DNA from 3 places in the Streptomyces sp. AC602_WCS936 genome. Region 2 is predicted to be linked to each of the others. Evidence: predicted binding sites of a transcription regulator. Region 2 holds the regulator's gene; each other region holds the start of a gene.
What was found. The regulator HrcA, encoded in region 2, represses chaperone genes, less so after heat shock. The targets are predictions, from matches to a motif close to TTNGCACTCNGNNNNNCNGAGTGCNAA.
Positions count from the first base shown of each region.

Region 1: groES (co-chaperone GroES) is a predicted target of HrcA. The motif match lies at 2,484-2,510, and genes of this name have one in related genera.
Region 3: groL (chaperonin GroEL) is a predicted target of HrcA. The motif match lies at 1,257-1,283, and genes of this name have one in related genera.

Region 1 covers NZ_JAGMUF010000008.1:78,951-84,125, forward strand. Annotated here, with positions in the region: gene KUM03_RS03030 (cold-shock protein) at 1-134, opposite strand, end outside; gene groL (chaperonin GroEL) at 284-1,909, opposite strand; gene groES (co-chaperone GroES) at 2,029-2,337, opposite strand; gene KUM03_RS03045 (polysaccharide deacetylase family protein) at 2,624-3,364, opposite strand; gene KUM03_RS03050 (polysaccharide deacetylase family protein) at 3,361-4,230, opposite strand; gene KUM03_RS03055 (class I SAM-dependent methyltransferase) at 4,393-5,175, shown strand, end outside.
Region 2 covers NZ_JAGMUF010000090.1:246,698-251,872, forward strand. Annotated here, with positions in the region: gene hemW (radical SAM family heme chaperone HemW) at 1-138, shown strand, start outside; gene KUM03_RS26445 (Uma2 family endonuclease) at 240-818, shown strand; gene KUM03_RS26450 (DUF3097 domain-containing protein) at 796-1,614, opposite strand; gene KUM03_RS26455 (MBL fold metallo-hydrolase) at 1,649-2,383, opposite strand; gene hrcA (heat-inducible transcriptional repressor HrcA) at 2,578-3,594, shown strand; gene dnaJ (molecular chaperone DnaJ) at 3,595-4,731, shown strand; gene KUM03_RS26470 (nitronate monooxygenase) at 4,843-5,175, shown strand, end outside.
Region 3 covers NZ_JAGMUF010000016.1:26,897-32,071, forward strand. Annotated here, with positions in the region: gene thrC (threonine synthase) at 1-135, shown strand, start outside; gene KUM03_RS07255 (MoaD/ThiS family protein) at 229-504, shown strand; gene KUM03_RS07260 (cold-shock protein) at 911-1,114, shown strand; gene groL (chaperonin GroEL) at 1,446-3,071, shown strand; gene KUM03_RS07270 (helix-turn-helix domain-containing protein) at 3,166-3,729, opposite strand; gene KUM03_RS07275 (S9 family peptidase) at 3,816-4,763, shown strand; gene KUM03_RS07280 (CPBP family intramembrane glutamic endopeptidase) at 4,850-5,175, shown strand, end outside.

The DNA of each region.
Region 1 (5,175 bases), on a different contig from region 2:
TCGGCCTCGACGACCGAGAAGTGCGCCCACACCCGTTCCGTAAGGGCATCGGACGCGAGTACGCCCCAGCCCTCTTCGCTGTGCCACTCCAGCACACGGCCGGTGAACACGTCGCCGGGCGGGTTCTCGGGCATTCTTCTTCCCCCTTGCTCACTGGCGCATCACCGTTCGGCACACGCTGTGGTCAGCAGCGTTCAACCGAATCGATCATGACGCTAACAGACGCACCAACGAAGAAGCCCGGCACCCTGGTGGGCGCCGGGCTCTTCTACGAGCGTGTCGCTCAGTGGGCGTGGCCGTGGCCGTGGCCCGCGGCGGCCGGCTCTTCCTCTTCCTTCTTCTCGACGACCAGGGTCTCGGTCGTCAGGAGGAGGGAGGCGATGGAGGCGGCGTTCTCCAGGGCGGAGCGGGTGACCTTGACCGGGTCGATGACGCCGGCCTTGACCAGGTCGCCGTACTCGCCGGTGGCGGCGTTGAAGCCCTGGCCCTTGTCGAGCTCGGCGACCTTGGAGGTGATGACGTAGCCCTCCAGGCCGGCGTTCTCGGCGATCCAGCGCAGCGGCTCGACGGCGGCCTTGCGGACGACCGCGACACCGGTGGCCTCGTCGCCGGTCTTGCCGAGGTTGCCCTCGAGGACCTTGACGGCGTGGACCAGCGCGGAGCCGCCACCGGAGACGATGCCCTCCTCGACCGCGGCGCGGGTCGCGGAGATGGCGTCCTCCAGACGGTGCTTGCGCTCCTTCAGCTCCACCTCGGTGGCGGCGCCGACCTTGATCACGCACACGCCGCCGGCCAGCTTCGCGAGGCGCTCCTGGAGCTTCTCGCGGTCCCAGTCGGAGTCGGTGGACTCGATCTCGGCCTTGATCTGGTTGACGCGGCCCTCGACCTCGTCGCGCTTGCCGGCACCGTCGACGATCGTGGTGTCGTCCTTGGTGACGGTGATGCGGCGGGCGGTGCCGAGCACCTCGAGGCCGACCTGGTCGAGCTTGAGGCCGACCTCCTCGGAGATGACGGTGGCGCCGGTGAGAACGGCCATGTCCTGCAGCATCGCCTTGCGGCGGTCGCCGAAGCCGGGGGCCTTGACGGCCACCGCGTTGAAGGTGCCGCGGATCTTGTTGACGACCAGGGTCGACAGGGCCTCGCCCTCGACGTCCTCGGCGATGATCAGCAGCGGCTTGGAGGAGTTGGTCTGGATGACCTTCTCCAGCAGCGGCAGCAGGTCGGTGATGGAGGAGATCTTGCCCTGGTTGATGAGGACGTACGGGTCCTCCAGGACGGCCTCCATGCGCTCCTGGTCCGTCACGAAGTACGGCGACAGGTAACCCTTGTCGAAGGCCATGCCCTCGGTGAAGTCCAGCTCCAGACCGAAGGTGTTGGACTCCTCGACGGTGATGACACCGTCCTTGCCGACCTTGTCCATCGCCTCGGCGATCAGCTCGCCGACCTGCTGGTCCTGGGCGGACAGCGCGGCCACGGCGGCGATGTCGGACTTCTCGTCGATCGGGCGGGCGGTGGCGAGGAGGTCCTCGGACACGGCGGCGACGGCCGCGTCGATGCCCTTCTTCAGCAGCGCCGGGGAAGCACCGGCGGCGACGTTCTTCAGGCCCTCGCGGACCAGCGCCTGGGCCAGGACGGTGGCGGTGGTGGTGCCGTCACCCGCGATGTCGTTGGTCTTGGTCGCCACCTCCTTCACCAGCTGGGCGCCGAGGTTCTCGTAGGCGTCCTCGATCTCGACCTCACGGGCGATGGTGACGCCGTCGTTGGTGATGGTCGGGGCGCCGAACTTCTTGTCGATGACGACGTTGCGGCCCTTGGGACCGATCGTCACCTTCACCGTGTCGGCGAGCTTGTTGACGCCGCGCTCGAGGGCGCGACGGGCGTCCTCGTCGAACTTCAGGATCTTCGCCATGGGAGCGTGAGCCCTCTTCCGGAAATCTTGGGGTTATACGGCACTGCGCCCCGGGCGCCCGGCTTTTTTATGGTCGCGGGAGCCAGGGGCGCAGCTGAACTGCTGGGTGCTTCGGTGAATTACTTCTCGACGATCGCGAGCACGTCGCGAGCCGAGAGGACGAGGTACTCCTCGCCGTTGTACTTCACCTCGGTGCCGCCGTACTTGCTGTAGAGCACGACGTCGCCGACGCTGACGTCGAGCGGAAGACGGTTGCCGTCCTCGAAGCGGCCCGGGCCCACGGCCAGGACGACGCCCTCCTGGGGCTTCTCCTTGGCGGTGTCCGGAATGACCAGGCCCGAAGCCGTGGTCTGCTCGGCGTCGAGCGGCTGGACCACGATGCGGTCCTCGAGCGGCTTGATGGCAACCTTGGAGCTGGCGGTCGTCACGATCCGACCTCCCCCTTCGGAGATCTCACGGGGTTAACTGTCTGAGGTGGCGACCAGGTCGATCCGTCGTCGCGGGTGCCGGACCTGCCCGTCGCTGTGTTGGCACTCTCCTAGGGGGAGTGCCAGAGCCGAGACTATGACTGCGGTTAGCACTCGGTCAAGCGGAGTGCCAATGCCGGCGGCGCGTCGGCGGGGAAATCGGCCTGGACGGCCTCGTCCTCGAGCGCCGGACGGGCTGGAAATGCCGGCCGGTGCAAGAGATGCCACCCCACGCCGAACATCCCCCTCAGAGGTAGTCCCCCAGATCCGCCACCCTCAGCCCCTGCTCCTCGATCGTCTCCAGCAGGGCCTCCGTGCGGGCGCTCAGGCCCGTGCCCGTCGGGTGGTCCGGGGTGACGGCCACGACGTCGCCGGGGTGCAGACGGTGTTCGCCGCGGGTGTACGTGAGGTCGCCGTCGGCGTTCAGGGCCACCCGCCACAGGACGACGGCCGTGATGCCGCAGTCGGCGGCGGCGCGCAGGGTCGTGGTGTCGTACCTGCCGTAGGGCGGGCGGAACAGGTGGGGGCGGACGCCGAAGCGGGAGCGGAGCTTGGTCTGCTGGCCGCAGATCTCCGCGCGCTGGCCGGCGTAGGGCAGGCCGCGCAGGGAGCGGTGGTCGAGAGTGTGGTTCTGCAGGCTCGCGCCGACCGAGCGCAACCGGGCGAAGTGGCCGTACGCGGGTCCGGCGACGGTGTCGGTGAGGAAGAGCGTGACCGGGAGCCGGTGTTCGCGGACCGTGTCGGCGAAGTGCGGGTCGCGCTCGGCGCTGTCGTCGAAGGTCAGGAAGACGACCGGGTCGGTGGTGCGGACGTGGTCCACGACGGGCGGCAGGCGCTGTCCCCGGTCGCCGCCCTGGGCGCCTGGCTCCGCGCCCGCCGGGGGCTCCGCGCCCGCCGGGGGCTGCGCGGGGCCGGCGAACTGGGCGCAGCCGGTGAGCAGCAGGGCGGCCAGGGCGGCCCCGGCCGGCCGCAGCCGCCCGCGCCTCACAGGTAGTCCTCCAGCCGGGCCACGGCGTATCCCTCGGCGGTGACCTTGTCGAGGAACTCGCGGACCATGTCGCGCATGGTGCCGTCCCAGTCGCCCTCGCCCCGGAAGTGGGTGAGAACGATGTCGCCGGGGTGGATCTTCCGGTCCCACTCGCGGTAGTCCCAGTGGTCGGCGAAGACCTCCTCGTTCCAGATGGGGGCGTACTCGATGCCGCAGGCCTTGGCGGCACGCAGGGTGTCGCGGTTGTAGTTGCCGTAGGGCGGGCGGAAGAGGGTGGGGCGCTTGCCGTAGCGCTTCTCGATCACGTCCTGCATGCCGCAGATCTCGCGCTTCTGCTCGGCGTAGGACAGGGCGGGCAGGTAGGGGTGGTTCAGGGTGTGGTTGTTGAGGGTGACGCCGCGGTCCTGCATCTTCTTGAAGTAGCCGTAGTCCTCCTTGACCAGGTAGTCGCTGAGGAAGGCGGTGTACGGGATCTTCAGCTCGCTCATCATCCGCAGGAACGCCGGGTCCTTCTCGGCGCCGTCGTCGATGGTGAGGAAGACGATCTTCTCCTTGGTGGGGATCGAGGTGAAGACCGGCGGGAGGTTCTCCTGCCCGTCCACCTCGAAGCCCTTGCGGGCCTTGATCTCCGGCTTCTTCGCGGGGGGCGGCGGGGCGGTCAGCGGGACCTTCTTCAGCTTCCAGCGCTTGGCGGCGGCGACCCGGGCGGCGTGCGCCGCGCTCAGCTTGGACGCGTAGGCGTCCAGCGCGCGGGCCGGGGGCGCCTGGAGGGGCTGCTGGCCGGAGGCGCCGCGTACCTCGGAGGCGTCCTGCGCACAGCCGGAGGCGAGGGCGGCGACGGCGAGGGCCGCCGCGCCGGCGCGCATCCGGAGCCTCGCGGACGGCGCCCGATACGCCCTGAACACCCGGCTCTTGTCATTTTGTACGACTGCTCGCATGGTGCGGGATCCTCGCAGTCCCCGGACCCCTGACCCGGCCCGACACCGCACCGGACGCACACCATCCACCGACTGGCCCACAATGTTCCGGTGAACGACCTCGACGCCCTCCTCGCCCTGCTCACCCCCGAGGGCCGCGCCCTCCTCGACGAGGTGCGCGACACCGACCCGGCACAGGAGCTGGCGGTCGCGACCCGGTTGCGGCGCGCGCACCCCGCGGAGCTGGTGTCGGCGGCGCTCGGACAGGCGCGGCTGCGGCAGCGGGCGGTGGCGAAGTTCGGCGCGGAGGACGCCGGGCGGATGTTCTTCACACCCAACGGGGTCGAGCAGTCGACGCGGGCGAGCGTGGCAGCGTACCGGGCGGAGTGCCTCCGCGCGGTCGGGGTACGGTCCGTCGCCGACCTGTGCTGCGGGATCGGTGGCGACGCGGTGGCGCTGGCGCGCGCGGGCATCCGGGTGCTGGCGGTCGACCGGGACCCGGCCACGGCCGCGGCGGCCCGCGCCAACGCGGAGGCGCTGGGGCTGGGCGACCTGATCGAGGTGCGCGAGGCCGATGTGACGGAGGTGGACACCGCCCCGTACGACGCCGTGTTCGTCGATCCCGCGCGGCGTTCCTCGAAGCGTGGCCGGATCTTCGATCCGGAGGCCTACTCGCCGCCGCTGTCCTGGGCCGTCGAGGCTGCCCGCAAGGCTCCGCTCGCCGCCGCGCTGAAGGTCGCGCCGGGCATCCCGCACGAGGCGGTGCCCGAGGACGCCGAGGCCGAGTGGATCTCCGACGGCGGGGACGTGAAGGAGGCGGTGCTGTGGTTCGGCACCGCGCCGGGGGCGGTGCGGGCCACGCTGCTGCCGGGGCCCCGCACCCTGCTCGGCACC
Region 2 (5,175 bases):
GAGGCGGGGCTCGCGGCGTCGCGGCGGGCGCTGTCGGAGGGGCTGTTGCAGGCGGGACCGTACGAGGACGGCCGAGCCGTGCTGACCCTGCGGGGGCGGCTCCTGGCGGACGCGGTGGTGCGGGACCTGGTGGACTGATCACTCGGGGGGAGTGAATCGGTGCGGATCGGGAGTTCGGTCCCTAGTCTGGTTCGTAGGCTGCCGCCAAAAGGACGCGGCGGATGTGGAGGGCCACGGAGATGACCGCTGTGGACGAGTACGGGATGGCCAAGTTCCTCGAGGATTTCGAACCTCCGGAGGGCCTCACAGCTGAGCTTCTTCGGGGGGAAATCGTGATGATGGCCAGTCCTGATCTGGTGCACAACATCATCGTTCTGCTGATGAGCAGGCAGGTCCCTCTCGAACGCTGGTACGGACTCCAGACGCAGGACATCGACATCCTGGACGAGGCCAGCGTGCCGGTGCCAGACCTGGTTGTCGTGGCGCCTGATGCCTTGCCCCAGGCGGGCCGGCTGCTCCCCTCCCCGCTGATCACCATGGTTGCCGAGGTCGTTTCCAAGACCAGTGTTCACCGGGACTATGGCGTGAAGCGCTCGATCTACGCCGCTGGTGAAGTCCCTGCCTACCTCATCGTTGATCCGATCATGGCGCAGTGCGTCCTGTTGACTGATCCCGATGGAAAGGGGGACGAAGCCAACTACCGGACGCAGCACATCGCGAAGTTCGGTGAACCAGTGGCGCTGGACGTCCTGGGAATCGAGTTGGACACCAGTGGTTTCGGCACCTTCACCGGCGTCAAGCCCCACCGCTATCCGTAACGAAGTCGATCAACTCTTCCACCCGCCCCAGCAGCTCCGGCTCCAGGTCCTTGTACGACCCCACCCGCGCCAGAATCGCCTGCCACACCGCCCCGGTGTTGTCGGACGGCCACCCCAGCGCCCGGCACACCCCCGTCTTCCAGTCCTGACCTCGCGGCACCCGGGGCCAGCCCTCGATCCCCAGCGACGACGGCTTCACCGCCTCCCAGATGTCGATGTACGGGTGGCCGACGACCAGCGCGTGCTCGCTCGTCACCGCCTGAGCGATGCGTGACTCCTTCGACCCCGGCACCAGGTGGTCCACCAGCACCCCCAGCCGCGCGTCCGGGCCCGGCGCGAAGTCGGCGACGATCGAGGGCAGGTCGTCGACGCCCTCCAGGTACTCCACCACCACGCCCTCGATGCGCAGGTCGTCGCCCCAGACCTTCTCGACCAGCTCGGCGTCGTGCCGCCCCTCGACGTAGATGCGCCCGGCGCGCGCCACCCGCGCGCGGGCCCCCGGGACCGCCACCGAACCCGACGCCGTACGGGAGGGCCGCACCGGACCCGAGGACGGCGACGGACGCACCAGCGTCACCACCCGCCCCTCCAGCAGGAAGCCGCGCGGCTCCATCGGGAAGACCCGGTGCTTGCCGAAGCGGTCCTCCAGGGTCACCGTGCCGGCCTCGCAGGCGATCACCGCGCCGCAGAACCCGGTGCCGGGCTCCTCGACCACCAGACCGGGGTCGGCCGGAACCTCCGGTACCGGCTGCGGCTTCTTCCACGGAGGGGTCAGGTCGGCGGAGTACTGGCGCATTCTGCCGACGATACGAGGAATCCAGGCCCCATGATCAGCGCGACACGCCGAAACCGGCGGCCAGCGCGTCCCGTTGGGCCCGCACGAACGCCGCGTCCACCACCGCGCCGTGACCCGGCACGTACCGCGCGTCCTCGCCGCCCAGCTCCAGCAGCCGGTCCAGCGCGGCCGGCCAGTGGGACGGTGCGGCGTCGGGGCCCGCCTGCGGCTCGCCGGACTCCTCGACCAGGTCGCCGCAGAAGACGACCTCCACCTCGCCCGGCACCAGCACCGCGAGGTCGTGGCCGGTGTGCCCCGGGCCCACGTTCGCCAGCAGGACCTGCCGGCCGCCGCCCAGGTCGAGCGTCCACTCGCCGCACACCTCGTGCCGGACGCCGACCAGCGCGTCGGCCGCCTCCTGAGCCGACCGCGCCTCCAGCCCCTCCGCCTCCGCGTCCGCGCGCAGCGCCTCCCGCCCGTGTCCGCCCCGAGCGAACACCGCGCCGGTGCCCACCGCCCCGTACACCTCCACGCCCGCGAACGCCGCCGCGCCGAAGACGTGGTCGAAGTGCGGATGGGTCAGCGCGAGATGCGTCACACGGTGACCGGCCAGCGCCTGCGCCGCCGCGCGCAACCGGGCGCCCTCACCGAGGCTCGACCCGGCGTCCACGAGCAGCGCGGCGCCCGCGCCGACGACCAGCCCCGCCGTGCAGTCCCACACCGGCAGACGGCACCGCCCGACGCCCGGGGCCAGCCGCTCCCACCCCAGCTCTTCCCAAGTCACGCTCATGACGGCGACGCTATCGGGGCACGCGCCCCCCGGCGCGGCGGCACCGTACCGACGGTGACCGGCCCGGTGCCCGGCCTTGCCGTGGGTGTACCCCACAGCCGTACACTGGGCCGGGGAAGTCTGGCACTCGCGCACCGTGAGTGCCAGGACAGACAGGCAGGACAACGGGCCGACGACTTCTGGAGGTGTGCGCGATGCTCAGCGAACGCAGGCTGAAGGTGCTGCGCGCCATCGTCCAGGACTACGTCGGCACCGAGGAGCCCGTCGGCTCCAAGGCCCTCACCGAGCGGCACAACCTCGGCGTCTCCCCGGCCACCGTGCGCAACGACATGGCGGCCCTGGAGGACGAGGGGTTCATCGCCCAGCCGCACACCAGCGCGGGACGCATCCCGACCGACAAGGGCTACCGGCTCTTCGTCGACAAGCTGGCCGGCGTCAAGCCGATGACCGCGCCCGAGCGCCGCGCCATCCAGAACTTCCTGGAGGGCGCCGTCGACCTCGACGACGTCGTGGCCCGCACGGTGCGGCTGCTCGCGCAGCTCACCCGGCAGGTCGCCGTCGTGCAGTACCCGTCGCTGACCCGCTCGACCGTGCGCCACGTCGAGCTGCTCTCGCTCGCGCCCGCGCGTCTGATGCTCGTGCTGATCACGGACACCGGGCGGGTCGAGCAGCGCATGGTCGACTGCCCGGCGCCGTTCGGCGAGGCGTCCCTCGCCGATCTGCGGGCGCGGCTCAACAGCCGGGTCGCGGGACGCCGGTTCTCGGACGTGCCCGGTCTGGTGGAGGAACTCCCGGAGGCCTTCGAGGCCGAGGACCGGGGTACGGTCTCCACCGTGCTCTCCACTCTCCTGGAGACGCTGGTCGAGGAGAACGAGGAGCGGCTGATGATCGGCGGCACCGCCAATCTCACCCGCTTCGGGCACGACTTCCCCTTGGTGATCCGGCCGGTGCTCGAAGCACTGGAGGAGCAGGTCGTGCTCCTCAAGCTGCTCGGCGAGGCGAAGGATCCGGGCGTGACCGTCCGTATCGGTCATGAGAACGCCCACGAAGGACTCAACTCCACGTCCGTCGTGTCGGTGGGCTACGGTTCGGGCGGCGAGGCGGTTGCCAAGCTCGGCGTGGTCGGACCGACCCGCATGGACTACCCGGGAACGATGGGAGCGGTACGCGCAGTGGCACGGTACGTCGGACAGATCCTGGCGGAGTCGTAGGTGGCCACGGACTACTACGCCGTACTCGGCGTGCGCCGCGACGCGTCCCAGGACGAGATCAAGAAGGCGTTCCGGAGGCTCGCCCGCGAGCTGCATCCGGACGTCAACCCCGATCCGAAGACCCAGGAGCGGTTCAAGGAGATCAACGCCGCCTACGAGGTGCTGTCGGACCCGCAGAAGAAGCAGGTCTACGACCTCGGCGGAGACCCGATGTCCCAGGCGGGCGGCGGCGGAGCCGGCGGCTTCGGCGCGGGCGGCTTCGGGAACTTCTCGGACATCATGGACGCGTTCTTCGGTACGGCGTCGCAGCGCGGACCGCGCTCGCGCACCCGCCGGGGCCAGGACGCCATGATCCGCATCGAGGTCGAGCTCGACGAGGCGGCCTTCGGTACGACCAAGGACATCCAGGTCGACACGGCCGTCGTCTGCAACACCTGCAACGGCGAGGGCGCCGCCCCGGGCACCTCGGCCCAGACGTGCGACATGTGCCGCGGCCGCGGTGAGGTCTCGCAGGTCACCCGGTCCTTCCTGGGCCAGGTCATGACCTCGCGGCCCTGCCCCCAGTGCCAGGGCTTCGGCACGGTGGTCCCGACCCCGTGCCCGGAGTGCGCCGGTGACGGCCGCATCCGCTCCCGTCGCACGCTGACGGTGAAGATCCCGGCCGGTGTCGACAACGGCACCCGCATCCAGCTCGCGGGCGAGGGCGAGGTCGGCCCCGGCGGCGGTCCCGCCGGCGACCTGTACGTCGAGATCCACGAGCTGCCGCACTCGACCTTCCAGCGGCGCGGCGACGACCTGCACTGCACGGTCACCATCCCGATGACGGCGGCGGCCCTCGGCACGAAGGTGCCGCTGGAGACCCTCGACGGCATGGAGGAGGTCGACATCCGCCCGGGCACCCAGTCCGGCCAGTCGATCCCGCTGCACGGCCGGGGCGTCACCCATCTGCGCGGCGGCGGCCGGGGCGACCTGATCGTCCACGTCGAGGTGACCACCCCGACCAAGCTCGACGCCGAACAGGAACGCGTGCTGCGCGAGCTCGCCAAGTTGCGCGGCGAGGAGCGTCCGCAGGGGCAGTTCCAGCCTGGTCAGCAGGGCCTTTTCTCCCGTCTGAAGGACGCCTTTAACGGGCGCTGACGGGCACGTGGCGAGGCAGGGCGCCAGGAGCTTCCCGATGCGGATGCTCCTGGCGTATGCCAACGGAAGCCCGGATTCGGACTTGTTCAAAGGACGTGACAACATGCGCTCATGTCCTCCGCACTGACCGATCTCTTCCCCTACCCGATCGTGCAGGCACCCATGGCGGGCGGCGTCTCCGTGCCGCAGCTCGCCGCCGCGGTCTGCGATGCGGGAGGGCTGGGATTCCTCGCCGCCGGGTACAAGACCGCGGACGGGATGTACCAGGAGATCAAGCAGCTGCGGGGGCTGACGTCCCGCCCCTTCGGCGTCAACCTCTTCATGCCGCAGCCCGAGACGGCCGACCCGTCCGCCGTCGGCGTCTACGCCCATCAGCTGGCCGGCGAGGCCGCCTGGTACGAGACGGAGCTCGGCGACCCCGAGTGCGGCCGGGACGACGGCTAC
Region 3 (5,175 bases), on a different contig from region 2:
CTGGACCCGTCGCTGACCACGGTCGTGCTGAACACGGGGGATGGTCTGAAGACGCTGGATGCGGTGGCGGGTACGGGGTTGACCGCGACGATTCGTCCCAGCCTGGATTCGTTCCGCGAGGCCGGTCTCGTTTGAGGGACCACTCCACCGTTTTCGTCTGCGGGCCGGTGGGGGCTGGTCGCGCAGTTCCCCGCGCCCCTGGACAATCACCTGACCGGAGGTTTTGAAGTGAGCGTCACCGTTCGTATCCCGACCATCCTGCGCACCTACACGGGTGGGCAGGCCGAGGTCAGCGCCGACGGCGCGAACCTCGGGGAGGTCATCGCCGATCTGGAGAAGAACCACACCGGCATCGCCGCCCGCGTCCTGGACGACCAGGGCAAGCTGCGCCGCTTCGTCAACGTGTACGTCAACGACGACGACGTGCGTTTCGAGCAGGGCCTCGAGACCGCCACGCCGGACGGCGCGGGCGTCTCCATCATCCCGGCGGTCGCCGGCGGCTGACACGCCTCGTAGTGTCCATTGCCCCCTCCGTGAGAGAAGCGGAGGGGGCAATTCCATGTGATTGAGCGCGGTAGAGTTGGGGAACGCGCTCCCGATCGAAAGATCCGGAGCCCTGAATTCCTGCTTTGCGCCCGACAAGATGCAGCCAAAATGCAGGCGCATTTCGCGGCTTTTGCTCCTTTTGTGACACCCGACTTGACCCGAATTCAGGCGAAAGCTCGCCATATTGCGGACCGGGTGCGTCCAGATTTCTCGTCCGATTGACCTGTTGCAGACGGCAGTTGGACAGATACATTCAGCCGCGGTCGACGCGTTCCGGCGCACGCCCCCAGTCGTGGGGGGTGAGGTCTGACCCGGGTCCGCGAAGTGCGGATCTGTGCAAGGGCCAGTAATAGGGGAGTTAGGCATGGCTCAGGGCACCGTCAAGTGGTTCAACGCGGAGAAGGGGTACGGCTTCATCGCGGTCGACGGTGGTGCGGATGTTTTCGTCCACTACAGCGCGATTCAGATGGACGGCTACCGCACCCTCGAAGAAGGCCAGCGGGTCGAGTTCGAGATCTCGCAGGGTCAGAAGGGCCCGCAGGCCGACATGGTTCGCCTCAGCGCCTGAGACGTTCGGCCACCGCAAGCAAACGGTTCTTCTCCGAAGGGCCCGCACCTCACCCGGGGTGCGGGCCCTTCGGGCTGCCCGGACGGACCCCCGGTTCCCTGTTCGCGGGTGGCTGACCGAGGGCGCCGATCCCCGAGAGGCGCTTGCACTCGATGGGGGCGAGTGCTAATCATTGGCGTTAGCACTCTGAAGGTGAGAGTGACAACGAAGGACCGGGTCGGTGAGGCCCGCGGGCCGGGTGGGGAAGGAACCACGAGGCCGGCGAGCCGTCCGTCGCGGGCGCGGGCGCGGTCCGAAGGAATCACCCCCAGTCCTGGAGGGACCACTTCACATGGCCAAGATCATCGCGTTCGACGAGGAGGCGCGGCGCGGCCTCGAGCGCGGCATGAACCAGCTCGCGGACGCCGTCAAGGTGACGCTCGGCCCCAAGGGCCGCAACGTCGTCCTCGAGAAGAAGTGGGGCGCGCCCACGATCACCAACGACGGCGTCTCCATCGCCAAGGAGATCGAGCTCGAGGACCCGTACGAGAAGATCGGCGCCGAGCTGGTCAAGGAAGTCGCCAAGAAGACGGACGACGTCGCCGGTGACGGTACGACCACCGCGACCGTTCTCGCCCAGGCCCTCGTCAAGGAAGGCCTGCGCAACGTCGCGGCCGGCGCCAACCCGATGGCCCTGAAGCGCGGTATCGAGAAGGCCGTCGAGGCCGTCTCCGCCGCCCTGCTGGAGCAGGCGAAGGACGTCGAGACCAAGGAGCAGATCGCCTCCACGGCCTCCATCTCCGCCGCCGACACCCAGATCGGCGAGCTCATCGCCGAGGCCATGGACAAGGTCGGCAAGGAAGGCGTCATCACCGTCGAGGAGTCCCAGACCTTCGGTCTGGAGCTGGAGCTCACCGAGGGTATGCGCTTCGACAAGGGCTACATCTCGGCGTACTTCGCCACCGACATGGAGCGTATGGAGGCGTCGCTCGACGACCCGTACATCCTGATCGCCAACTCCAAGATCGGCAACGTCAAGGACCTGCTGCCGCTCCTGGAGAAGGTCATGCAGTCGGGCAAGCCGCTGCTGATCATCGCCGAGGACGTCGAGGGCGAGGCCCTGTCGACCCTGGTCGTCAACAAGATCCGCGGCACCTTCAAGTCCGTCGCCGTCAAGGCCCCGGGCTTCGGCGACCGCCGCAAGGCCATGCTCGGCGACATCGCCATCCTCACGGGCGGCGAGGTCATCTCCGAGGAGGTCGGCCTCAAGCTGGAGAACGCGTCCCTGGACCTCCTGGGCCGCGCCCGCAAGGTCGTCATCACCAAGGACGAGACCACCATCGTCGACGGCGCCGGCTCGACCGACCAGGTCAACGGCCGCGTCAACCAGATCCGCGCCGAGATCGAGAACAGCGACTCGGACTACGACCGCGAGAAGCTCCAGGAGCGCCTGGCGAAGCTGGCCGGCGGCGTGGCCGTCATCAAGGCCGGTGCCGCCACCGAGGTCGAGCTCAAGGAGCGCAAGCACCGCATCGAGGACGCCGTTCGCAACGCGAAGGCGGCCGTCGAGGAGGGCATCGTCGCCGGTGGTGGCGTGGCCCTGCTCCAGGCCTCCCAGGTCTTCGAGAAGCTGGAGCTGTCGGGTGACGAGGCGACCGGCGCCAACGCCGTGAAGCTCGCCCTGGAGGCCCCGCTGAAGCAGATCGCCGTCAACGGTGGTCTCGAGGGCGGCGTCGTCGTGGAGAAGGTCCGCAACCTGACCGTCGGCCACGGCCTGAACGCCGCGTCCGGCGAGTACGTCGACATGATCGCCGAGGGCATCATCGACCCGGCGAAGGTGACCCGTTCCGCGCTGCAGAACGCCGCCTCCATCGCCGCGCTGTTCCTCACCACCGAGGCCGTCATCGCCGACAAGCCGGAGAAGGCCGCCGCGGGCGGCGCTCCGGGCGGCATGCCGGGCGGTGACATGGACTTCTGATCGACCGGTTCCGGTTGATCGACCGTCCAGTACGGACCGAGGGCGGCACTCCCGACAGGGGGTGCCGCCCTCGGGCGTTTGTGGGATCGGTCCACTAGCCGGCCTCGCCCTCCGGGCCGCCGTCCGCCGAGGTGGCCTTGTCGGGGACCAGGGCGAGGCTGACGATGTGCCGGACGCGGCCGTCCCCGGCCTCGTGCCCGGCGCGGCGGGCGACCACGGCCTCCAGTTCCGCCACCAGTTCGGTGAACTCCTCGGGCGTCGCCCACACCGCGCCCTGCCGGTACAGGACGCCCTCACGGGCGGGCTCGGTGTCCTCGCGCGCGAGATAGCGGTCGAAGTCCGCCATCATCGCCCCGGTGAAGACGGTGAAGGCCTGCCGGTGGTCCTCCTTGGTCATGGCGGTACGGGCGTCCTCGTCGACGAGGGCCTCGTCCTGCCGCACCCGGTAACTGCGCTCGACGGTGCCGCGCACGCGTCTTTCGTGCACGACCTCCAGGATGCCCGCCCGGGTGAGGGTGGCGACGTGCCGGTACATCGTGGCCGGCGAGACGTCGGGCAGCCGGTCGCGCAGCTGGGCGGTGGTCAGCTCGCCGGCGCCGACCAAGGTCTGCAGGATGCGCATCCGGACGGGGTGGAGGAGGAGATTCGCGGTAGCCATGCTCCTATGATCTCACATCTGATAACGTTCTCGTAGTTGAGAGCAATCGGTCGTGCGCCGGTTGCCCGATCGAGAGAGGCGGAGCCTTGCCCGAGATCGACATGACGGTCGCCGCGGACGACGGGACCCCGCTGGCCGGCACCCTGACGCTGCCGTCCGGCCCGGGCCCGTACCCCGCCGTCCTGCTGCTGCACGGCTCGGGCCCCCTGGATCGCGACGGCAACACCCCGAAGCTCGTGATGGACCTGGGCCGCCCGATGGCCGACGCCCTCGCGGCCGCGGGCATCGCCACCCTGCGCTACGACCGGCGCGGCACCGGCGCGACGCCAGGTGACTGGCGGGCCGCCGGCTTCACCGACAACCGCAGGGACGCCGCCGCGGCCCTGCGCGCCCTGGCCGCCCGCTCCGACGTCCGCGGCGACGCGGTCGGCGTGGTCGGTCACAGCGAGGGCGCCCTGCACGCCATGACGCTGGCCGCCCGGACCGAGCTGCGCGCGGTGGTGCTGCTGGCCGGCTTCGCCGGCCTGGGCGAGGACGCCTTCCGCGGGCAGGGCCGCTCCGTGGTCCGGAGCATGCCCCTTCCCGTCCGGCTCCTGTCGCGCCCGCTGGGCGCGCTGGGCAACCGGGTCCTGGCCCGGCTCAAGAGGACCCGTACGGACGTGGCGCGCGTCGCCGGCGCCCCGGTCAACGCCCGCTGGATGCGGGAGATGCTGGTCCACGACAGCCGCGACGACCTCGCCGTCATCGACGCCCCCGTCCTGGCCGTCACCGGCGACAAGGACATCCAGGTGGACCCGGCCGACCTGGACGTGATCGGACGACTGGTGCCCGGCGGCGCCGAAACCCACCGGATCGCCGGCCTCACCCACGTGCTGCGCGGCGACGCCGGGCGCCCCACCCTCGGCGCCTACCGCCGGCTCCTGCGTGAACCGGTCGACCCCGCCCTTCTCGCGCTCGTCACCTCCTGGCTCACCCGTCGCCTGGACGCGACCCCGCGGAAGCCGCCCGTCGAGGAGCGGTCGACCTCCTCCTGACCCCGGCGCATGGCCCGCCCGCTGTCGCTTCCCTCCCTTTCGTACGCACCCACGAACGCGTGGCCCCACTCGAAGGATGCTTTGGCATGCCCACTTCACATACCTCCCTGGCCGCGGAAGCAGTCGCCCCCGCGGCCGCGTCCGTCCCCGAGTTCGCGTCCGCACCCCCCGGCGCAGCCGACCGCAGGCGCGCCGACCTGGTCCTCTTCATGTTCATCGCCTTCGTCGTGAGCTGGGGCGCCTGGGGCGCGGCGGCGGTGATCGGCGGACCGGCGGCGAACGGTGAACCCGCCTACGCCCCCTTCCTGCTGGGAGCCTTCGGCCCGTTGATCGGCGCCCTGGTGATCCGGGTCCGCCGCGGACGCCGCGGTGAGCCCGTCCCCGCGCGCGCGGTCCGGTTCCGGGCGTCGAA